One region of the Peribacillus sp. Hz7 genome, then DNA from elsewhere that is predicted to be linked to it. Evidence: riboswitches for the same ligand, from Rfam matches in the RefSeq annotation. Region 1 holds a riboswitch; each other region holds the start of a gene.
The links. A riboswitch is a leader RNA that binds a small molecule or an ion and turns the genes downstream of it on or off. The one in region 1 is predicted to bind cyclic di-GMP.

Region 1 (3,288 bases):
ATGAATATGGTATGGAAGTGTTAGCTATTCGTGATGACCCAAGATATAGTTTTAATGTGTTGGAATCATTAGAAACAGCCGGAATAGAAGAAACTGCAAAAAAAATGAACTTAGCAGATAATCAGAAAGACGAAAGTTTTTGGAGACAATTTGAAAATGAGAATAAATCATTGCATAAAATTGACTTAACAGATTATTTTAAAGTAAACGGTAAATTCCAGCCTGTTATTGGTAATGTTGTGATTTACCGAGATAATAGACATTTAACCAATACTTATTCTGAAAGTTTCGGACCTATTTTTGAAGAAAAAATCAACAAGATACTCAAAGATGAATAATAGGGTTCTCTGCAGCATAGTCAGGATGCTGGGAATTTGAGATTAGGCTAAAGTTTAAAGCGATGAAGTACGAAAGAAAAGCTCTGGAAGAGAATGAACTGCACCCCAATTGGAGGTGCAGTTTTTTATAGCTTGAACTTGACGAAAAATATGAATCTTTCTTTATATTTAACGAATCCAAAAGATACAGGTTTTTATGTAGAAGTATTTAATCAAAACAGTTCAGTTTACCAATATTTGTACACAGAATATGGGACTGGAAAACTTAAAAATATTAGTAATCTTAATTTAAAAAAAGGTCTTTACTATATTAAAGTTCGACATAACAAGGGCGAGGACAAAAAAGTTCCTTACACGTTAAAAGTTATCCAGAGGGATACAACATCACCTGTCACTCCTACTGTTAATAAAGTAACAACTAAGTCTACGAAAGTAACCGGAAAAGCAGAAAAAGGTGCAACAGTTTATGTGTATAGAGGCAGTACAAAACTTGGTCAATCGGTTGCCTCGAGTTCTTCAGGCAGCTATTCTGTGAAAATTGCCAAGCAAAAGAAAGGTACTAGCTTAAACGTTTATGCAAAAGATAAGGCTGGTAACAAAAGTCGAACAAAAACAATAAAAGTTCAATAGAAAAGGTAAATGTTATTCCCTGATAAAGAAAGCCAGCTATCTAAAGAGATAGGTGGCTTTTTCATTTATAGGAAATGTCACAAAAAAGTAAATATTATTCAGACTATGAGAAGAAGGAACTGTTTAATTTAAAAATTTAAAACCGATAAAATAAATGAAATCTATATTAAAAGGTACAATCAAGGAAACTTGATGTCACAAAGCTATCGGGGCTAAGGGTTATAATCTATGCCAGCCAGCTGCCGTTATCACAAGGGGGAGAAGGTAATGAAAACAAAATGGTTTTCAAAGATTTTAGCAAGTTTAGTAGCAATCACTCTAGTCTTTGGTTCTGCTTCATTTGCGAGTGCGAAGGGATCCGACAACAAAAAAACAGAACAAAAGAATCCAGTTAAGAAAGAAGAAAAGTCTTCTAAGAACAAAGAGAAAGAAAAAGAGAAAAAGGTTGCTGTGAAATCTAAAACTGGTAAAACAGTTGAAAAACGTCTAAATACTATCGATTCTTCAATCCAAAAGATTACGAAATCTATTAATTCATACTTTGATGTAAGTGAAGATGGAACAGCTGATAAAGAATTAAGTAAAAAAACAGCATCTAAAAAGTACAATAGCTATAAAGGGAAACTAAAAGCCGAAATCAATAAGCTTCGTGCTATTGATAAACAGTTGGCTTCTTATAAGAAAAAGCGTAAGGTGAGTACTTCTGAGTTCGATGCTTTAGAAGAAAAGTCTAAAGAACTTCAAAAAGTAGCTGCAGATGAGATTGAACGAGTGAAGTCTTTAGTGGAACAGGTTTCTACTCCAAAAACGGAAAAGGAAACAACACCAACAGAATCAGATGAAACAACGAATGGATTAGAAGAAACAACACCAGCAGAGTCTGGTGAGACAACAAATACACCGGAAGAAACAACACCAACAGATTTAGGTGAAACTACAACTTCAACAGAATCAGCGGTTTTAAGAGGAGTGCTTGTCACTCTCTAAAATTTATTGGAGTTTTTATGTAATAAAAAAGGAGAGTCATCATTTGAAATAATGATCACTCTCCTTTTTGTATAGGCTCAGTTTTGGAATGGTACAGGCCAGAAGGTCATTTGTCTGAAACAAATAAGCATACCTTTAACATATCGCTGAAGTGTCCGCCATATGAATAGGGTAAGACAACAGTGGAGGGGGCCTCATGATGTTAAATGCCATTTCTGATAAGCTGTCGAAGTGGATTAATCGTTACTTGCCCGATGCCTTTGTTATTGCAGTATTGATGACATTACTTGTTTTCATACTTGGTTATATTAGCACGCCGAAAAACCCTCTTGATCTTATTCGCTCCTATGGTGATGGTTTTTGGGTTTATTTAGCTTTCACGATGCAAATGGTGCTGTTATTGATGACAGGGATGGTACTTGCTTCTGTTCCGTTTATTAGAAAAGGGCTAGAGGCATTATCGATAAGAGCCAATACAGCGAATAAAGCCTACCTTCTTACATTTTTGATATCAGCGGCTGCGTATTATATTAATTGGGGATTAGCTGTTGTCGTGGGAGCCATTGTAGCGAGGGAGGTAGGTAAACGAAATAAACAAGCACATTTTCCATTATTGGTCGCTTGTGCTTATGCGCCGACCGCTTTGTACACAGCGGGTTTATCCAGCTCTATCGGACTTACAGTAGCTACCAAAGGCCATTTTTTAGAAGATACAATGGGGATTATTCCGACATCTGAAACAATCTTTCATTCAGGAACGATTATCATTTTCCTTGCTTTATTAATAACGATGCCTCTCTTTATTTTACTTATGGCTCCGAAACAGAATATTATATCGTATTCACCTCCTACCAGAGAAAAAAGTGATCAGGAGAAAAGTTCTGAGATAGAAGAGTCTACTCCGGCTATTTATTTAGAGAAAACGAAAGTGTTAGGCATTTTAATTGGATTGATTGGAATTATATATGTTATCGTGAAGTTTTCAAGTGAGAAAGATTTAAATCTAGATATTATTAATATGTTCTTTTTATCTCTCGGTTTACTATTTCATGGTTCTTTACGGAATTATGGTGAAGCATTTAAGGAAGCAGCTAAATCTATATCCCCTATTATTTTGCAATTCCCTTTTTATGCTGGAATTATTGCTGTATTAGGAAGTTCAGGGTTAGCGGAGAATATTATTCAGGCCATGGTTTCTATTTCAAATAAAGAAACTTTCGCTGTATTTACTTATTGGACAGCAGGATTAGTGAATATGTTGGCCCCGTCAGGCGGAGGGCAGTGGGCTTTACAAGGACCTTTGCAAATACCGGCTGGATTGGATTTAGGCGTG
Region 2 (3,288 bases), on a different contig from region 1:
TTGGCGGTAGCCAAAACACTTGTTTGTATGGTGGGATATTCCTGTAAGTTGTTCTTTGAAAACTGAAGATAGGAGGTTGTGACAGGAAAAACGTCTGTCGCGTAAAATCTTCAACGTTCTAATCGCCGCCACACGCACCGAAGTAGCGAAAACCAAGCAGAGTAGGGCGTGTGGCGAGTTCAACGTACAAAATAGCAACACCGCGCAGGAGGCTAATAAGCCGTCTGTACTGCTAACTGTCGGTGCGACAGGGTTAGCCTGCTAAATAACTAGTGGATACACTGGTGTTCGCAGGAATCCCCCACTTCAAGCTTTAGCTAAGTGGTGGGTAGTTCAACTCATTATGTAAAACAGTAGATGCCTTTACAGTATCCTCAATTGTGGTGAATGATTTGGATACAATTTGCTGCAAACTATTTCCTTTCATCCGTAAATACCATAGTTCATCCACTGCTATCATATGACCAAAGGTTTCAGCAATGGTAGGGAAAACACTATCCACTTTGTTAAGAAAAACTTCCTCTGGAAGACCTTTTAAATGTTGAATTAACCTATCATTAGCCCATACATGGTAATCAAATAATTGCATAGTCCATTCTTTCACCAATGGTCCCCCTTAACGAACGTTCTTCATTTTTATAAATTATACTTCCGGATATCAGTTAATAGAATAGCGAGAATCAAACTCTTTTGTAGATTTTCTGTATGAAAAAGCTCATTGCTGTGTGAATGACTCATTTTTCTTTTTGAATGGTATGTTCATTTGTAAAGATTTTGTCGTATCAACAGATTAACTGTCGAACCCCTTATTATTTTATGAATCATCGTTTATAATGATGGCTGTTGCCTATGTTTTCTATTTTTTGTTAAAAATGAATAGGGAGTTAAGTTGCGAAAATGAAAGTTTTATCACTTAAAGAGCTGGAATATAGAATTGACGCTGTAAGAACTCGTATGATTGTTGTAGGAAAATTAAAAGGACTTGGCCATCCCGACACGATTAAATCCAGTCAAGAGTTAGATATTTTATTAAACGAATATCAAAAAATTAAAGCAAAATAACCTATCCACAAATTTATTAGTGATTCATAGGTGTTTATGACTATTATCTTATATTTAATCCTTCATATTAAATATGTTATTATGCCTATTGGGGCAAATTTTACGAAAGTAAGAGACGCAAAGCTACGGGCCTAAAGCATTTTTGCCATGGTGGCCGAGTTGCCAGGAATTATTCCTGTATAATTATAATAAATAAAGTGGCATTTTCCTGATTTGCCTTAGTCTTTAAAGAAAGGTATTTCTATTATTGAAGAAGTTTATTTTGCTTGTGGATGATTCTCTTTTTATGAGAACGTTATTAAAAAGAGAGTTAAACCCAAATCATTTTACCGTTATTTCGGAAGCCGAAGATGGTCTAGAAGCGATAGAAAAATATAAGATGCTTTCTCCGGATATTGTGTTGATGGATGTAACGATGCCCAAAGTTAATGGCCTCGAAGCTTTAAAAGAGATTATTTGCTTTGATCAACGTGCAAAGGTTGTAATGTGCTCGGCACTTGGTTCACAGCCATTAGTAATCGAAGCGTTAAAGGCTGGCGCCAAGGACTACATTGTTAAACCTCATTTTGGTAACCTAAATAACATCCTTATTAATTTGTATTAGTCTACATCCATTTCAAATGGGTGTTTTTTTTATCTCTCCAGATGTTTTAGTCAGAAGTGCATGGTGATAAGACGTACTTAGAATATATAAAATCTAACTATATTTCTATGTCATGAAATCTTACATTGTTATTGAAACACTATCCTCATCTACATATACTTGAAATATCAATAGTATATTGGTTCTGATTCTTGCAATCGATAACGAAAATGCTGTCTAGGGTTCCGGTTGAAAAACGTCTGGTCCGAGAGGGAGCGTACAGCTTATATGCTGTATACACGGAGGGAAAAAAGCCCGGGAGAATTTTTTTATAAAATTCTCCCGGGCTTTTTTGTTTTTCCGTACCAAATTCAGAAAAGAGGGTGGATAATATGAGTAAAAACACAACCTTGATTAAATCACTTAAATTGCATCAGGTAGTCTTTATGGGGCTAGCTTGGATGACACCAATGATCTTTTTTACTGTCTATGGTGTTGCACATGAAGCTGCCGATGGCATGATGGCGGCCGCCTATTTGACTGCTTTTATTGCTATTTTCTTCACTGCGTACAGTTACAGTCGCATGGTAAAAGCCTATCCTATTGCGGGATCAGCTTACACGTATACGAAAAAAGCTATTAATTCGAAAGCTGGCTTTCTTGTTGGATGGGCGTTGTTGATGGATTATATTTTTTCTCCTATTATTGCCATACTCACATTTGGTATCTTCATGAATACAGAATTTCCTGCCGTACCCGTGTTTGTTTGGATTATCATCATGAATGTTCTCCTTGCTGTCGTTAATATTGTCGGTATTAAATCTGCGGCACGTATAAGCGGGATTTCTGTCCTCGTTCAAATCGGTTTCATTCTTCTGTTTTGTATTTTAATTGTAAAAGATATTTTAAATGGTGAGACAGGAGCCAATTCACTTTTCTCCATTACTCCTTTCTTCGGTAGTGACACAGCCTTCAGCTCTGTCTTTTCAGGTGCTGCTTTAATCTGCTTTTGTTTTCTTGGTTTTGATGCTGTTACAACAATGGCGGAAGAAACAATTGATGCTAAAAAGACAGTCCCTAAAGCAATATTTCTGATTATTCTAATAGCTATATCGATGTATATGGCAATTTCTTATTTAACGCAAATTGCGTATCCGGATTTTGCTTTTGCAAATCCAGATAATGCGGCATACAGCCTTGTTCAGCTTGTTGGCGGTAACTTGCTTAGTTCATTGTTCATCATGGTCTTAATCATCGCAACCTTTACTCAAGGTGTTTCCTCTGTAACGAGTGTGAGTCGTTTCCTTTACGCACTTGGACGCGAATCTATTTTACCGAAAAAATTGTTTACAACACTGCATCCGAAATACAAAACACCTGTTGCTAATATTTTATTTATAGCAACGATTTCATTATCAGCGGTATTCATTAATCTGGATACAGCAGTCATGTTTGTTAGTTTTGGAGCATTAACAGCTTTTATATTTGTGAATCTATCCGTCATTGCTCATTACTATATCAAGATGAAAAAACGTTCACCGAAAGATACATTTCTATATCTTATTTTCCCTCTAATTGGAGCCATATTTATCAGCTGGCTGCTTACGTTACTTGATAAACATACATTGACAATGGGCATCAGC
Region 3 (3,288 bases), on a different contig from region 1:
AACGGCGGGGTAGAGTAAGGAAAATGCGGATTGACAACGCCAAGAAAGTTTCACCCCATAAAAACTTGACCTTTAAGTAATGCGTTCATAATTCAGGAAAATCTGAAGGGATTTTTACCACGTAGAATAATATTGATATGCAAAAAAACATTGGATGCAATAAACCCCAGTATCATAGAGTATGGGATTAAAAACCATGGGAACCCATCTAAAAAAAGCAGAAAAGACACCGCACTACCTACAAGTACACCGAATAATGAATAAACAAAAAATCTTCCTTTATAATTCTTAACTATATATGTATCTATGATTAGAGAGATCGGTATACCAATAAATATATATATCACTGATAAATAAATAAGTCCGAAAAAGAAATTTTCATAGAAAGAGTTATATGTAAAACAAGAATAAAGGAAACTAAACGTAATGGTAGATAATATAGCAGTTATAAACCTGTTTATAAAAAGAGACAAAACTCTACTCCTTTCCAGTTTTAAAGTTCTTAAAAATAAGCGTATTATGTATAAAATATATCATATTCATACACGTCCTTGTTCCACTAACTGCCCTATTAGTAAAGATGAAAGTCATGTAACCAACGATAACAACATCGTCAAAAACATCGATGTAAATATCTATGTAGATGTCGATATTGACGTAAACATCAACGTATTTTGCTAAAAATGATTCCATAAATGAAGGGGCGAGTAAATGTAATCTACTCTTTTATATTCCATTCCAATAGCCTTCTCTAATGATTGTTTGAAATTCGAACTTTACTTAATCATCATGGAGAAGAAGATTACTGAAACGTAAACATCGATATCGACGTCGATGTAGATATAAACATCTATAATGACATAGACATAAACGATGATATAGAAATAATCGCAGAAGAAAACAATATAAAAAGAGCACGCGCATCCTTTGATCTACCAAAAGAACTAAAGATACAAGCACTCGTCCCCCAAAAAGCTTGCAAGAATTATCTTTTGGGAAAAGTCGATTTAACTTTTTAGCAAATAAATAAGCGTATTCGAGAACAATCTCGAATACGCTTATTTTTTTAAATGTTGAATAAGTGCTTACGATTTAAAAACAGGAACCTTTTTCAGAACAACACCAACCGGAATCGCTATACAAATTCCGACAACAATCTGAGTTAGGTTTCCTGGAATAGAGGCCAATGGTGCAATCCAACTACCGTATAGAACCCCTTCACAAACGTAATAACCTGCTAACATCACAGGAACTGACAGGATAGTACCTAGTAGATTAAAAGCAACACTTGTACCATTGCGGCCATTTGACCAAGCAATTTTTCCAACTATATATCCTTGTAAGCCCCGAACCACAAAGGTAAAAGGCGCCCACAATGTCCAACCAGAAACTAAGTCGAATAACCCCATCCCAATAGCACCAGCCATAGCTCCTTTTTTAGGACCAAACAAGATGGAAGCGATAAACAGCATAGCTGTTCCAAGATGAACCAAACCGCCATTTGCCGCAATCGGTAATCGGATGTTTAAAAAGAATGTAGCCACGAATACGAGTGCAATTAACATGGCTGTTAGAATCAAATCAAAAGTTTGTGTGCGCGATCTTGATTGTGTTTTTTGCATAGTCATAAATCTTCCTTACTTTTTTGAATTTACTGATAACCTTAGCAAAAGACTGACGTTTTTAAAAGTATCACTTTTCAACAAAACGTAGGGGTCAGTTTGTAGAAAAACCGGGGATCCAAGTGTTGAACTATGATAGGATAAAGCTAATTTTAAAAGATTTGAGTCTAGTTAAAGGACAGCACTAGATCTGAAACAGAATAAATCATACAAGAAGACAGAAAATTAAAAATCTCCTGTTGTTCCCATATCCTAACAATATTATAATGACAAGAGCAAACTTATTGAAAAATACGGACGCAAAGCTACGGGTCTAAATTTGTAAAAGGCTGCTTCTCTTAGAAGATGGCTTTTTTATATTGACAATTTAATGAATAACAATAAATGGAGAATGTAAATGAATATCAATTATATTGCCAACCTATTAAGAAATCATAAAGATATAGAATTCACAAAAAAAATAATTGATAGCGTAAGTGCATCCATTTGGTACAGGGATTTAGAGGAAGGTTCTCTTTGGGTTTCAAGTGAGAATGCCAAACTATATGGGTATACACAAGAGGATTTTGAAAACAATTCTGAGTTATGGAAAGATTTTGTTTTTCCAGAAGACATGGATATAGTTCAAAATCACATAAAAACGTTATTATCGGGCAGACCGTCTGATATTGAATATAGAATTATTCGTTCCGATGGAGCTATGAGGTGGATCCAAGAGAACACCCATATTACGAAAAATGATCAAGGAAAGGTCATTTTAATTACAGGAATCGTTTTTGATATTACCGACCGGAAAATGACAACGATACATTTAGCGGAAAGCGAGGAACGGTATCGCCATCTGATTGAGCTGTCACCCCACGCTATTTTTGTGCATCAGGAAGAAAGATTTGTCTACGCGAACCCGGAGGCACTAAAGATGCTGGGGGTAAATCATGAGAATGAGCTTTTGGGTAAAAAAATTCAAAAAATCATGGTGCCTGAAGACATAGATAGATTGCAAGATCGCCTAAAAAGGCTATTAAGGGGAGAAACTCTTCCTTTTTGTGAATATAAACTAAAAAGGTTAGATGATAGAGTAATAGATGTAGATTGTAATTCGGTGAGGATACCGTTTAACGGAAAACCAGCTGTTATGGTAATCGGGAAAGATATTACGGAGAAGAAGAAACTCTACAATCAACTAAAAGATAACAAACAACGATATGAATCACTCATTGAGTTTAATGCAAATAGTGTCTACTCATTAGATGTAAACGGGTATTTTACCGACTGTAACCATATTCTCGAACAAATGTCTGGCTACAGCACAGAAGAGATTTTAAAGATGCGTCTTCTGGACATGGTCAAACCTGAAGAAAAAGAACAGGTAAAAAAACGGTTCGATTTAGTAAAAAAAGGGACTCCTCAAAATTTTAGAACTACAGCTTATCACAAAAATGGTTCTCTCATTTATTTAAACACCTCCATTGTCCCTATTATAGTAAACGGACAATTTGATGGTGCATACGGTATATCACAAGACATAACGAAACAAGTAGCAACAGAAAAACAAAATGAATACATGGCCTTCCATGATTATTTAACCGGTTTACCTAACCGAAATATGTTATATTCACGTCTTTCAAATGAGTTAACCGCTGCTGCTGAAAGGAAACAAAGCCTA

Region 2: it holds a riboswitch for cyclic di-GMP, as region 1 does, so the genes downstream of both, ACE199_RS22625 (response regulator) here and ACE199_RS13390 (hypothetical protein) in region 1, are expected to answer to the same signal.
Region 3: it holds a riboswitch for cyclic di-GMP, as region 1 does, so the genes downstream of both, ACE199_RS21985 (PAS domain S-box protein) here and ACE199_RS13390 (hypothetical protein) in region 1, are expected to answer to the same signal.

What each region holds. Positions count from the first base shown of each region.
Region 1 is NZ_JBHHJV010000008.1:197,217-200,504, forward strand. Features, by position in the region: gene ACE199_RS13380 (acyltransferase family protein) at 1-338, shown strand, start outside; gene ACE199_RS13385 (Ig-like domain-containing protein) at 471-968, shown strand; cyclic di-GMP riboswitch class I at 1,131-1,215, shown strand; gene ACE199_RS13390 (hypothetical protein) at 1,236-1,955, shown strand; gene ACE199_RS13395 (short-chain fatty acid transporter) at 2,155-3,288, shown strand, end outside.
Region 2 is NZ_JBHHJV010000038.1:1,467-4,754, forward strand. Features, by position in the region: gene ACE199_RS22615 (DinB family protein) at 314-604, opposite strand; gene ACE199_RS22620 (aspartyl-phosphate phosphatase Spo0E family protein) at 898-1,062, shown strand; cyclic di-GMP riboswitch class I at 1,145-1,229, shown strand; gene ACE199_RS22625 (response regulator) at 1,310-1,666, shown strand; guanidine-I (ykkC/yxkD leader) riboswitch at 1,872-1,969, shown strand; gene ACE199_RS22630 (APC family permease) at 2,038-3,288, shown strand, end outside.
Region 3 is NZ_JBHHJV010000033.1:9,350-12,637, forward strand. Features, by position in the region: gene ACE199_RS21980 (ECF transporter S component) at 1,086-1,622, opposite strand; cyclic di-GMP riboswitch class I at 1,887-1,979, shown strand; gene ACE199_RS21985 (PAS domain S-box protein) at 2,020-3,288, shown strand, end outside.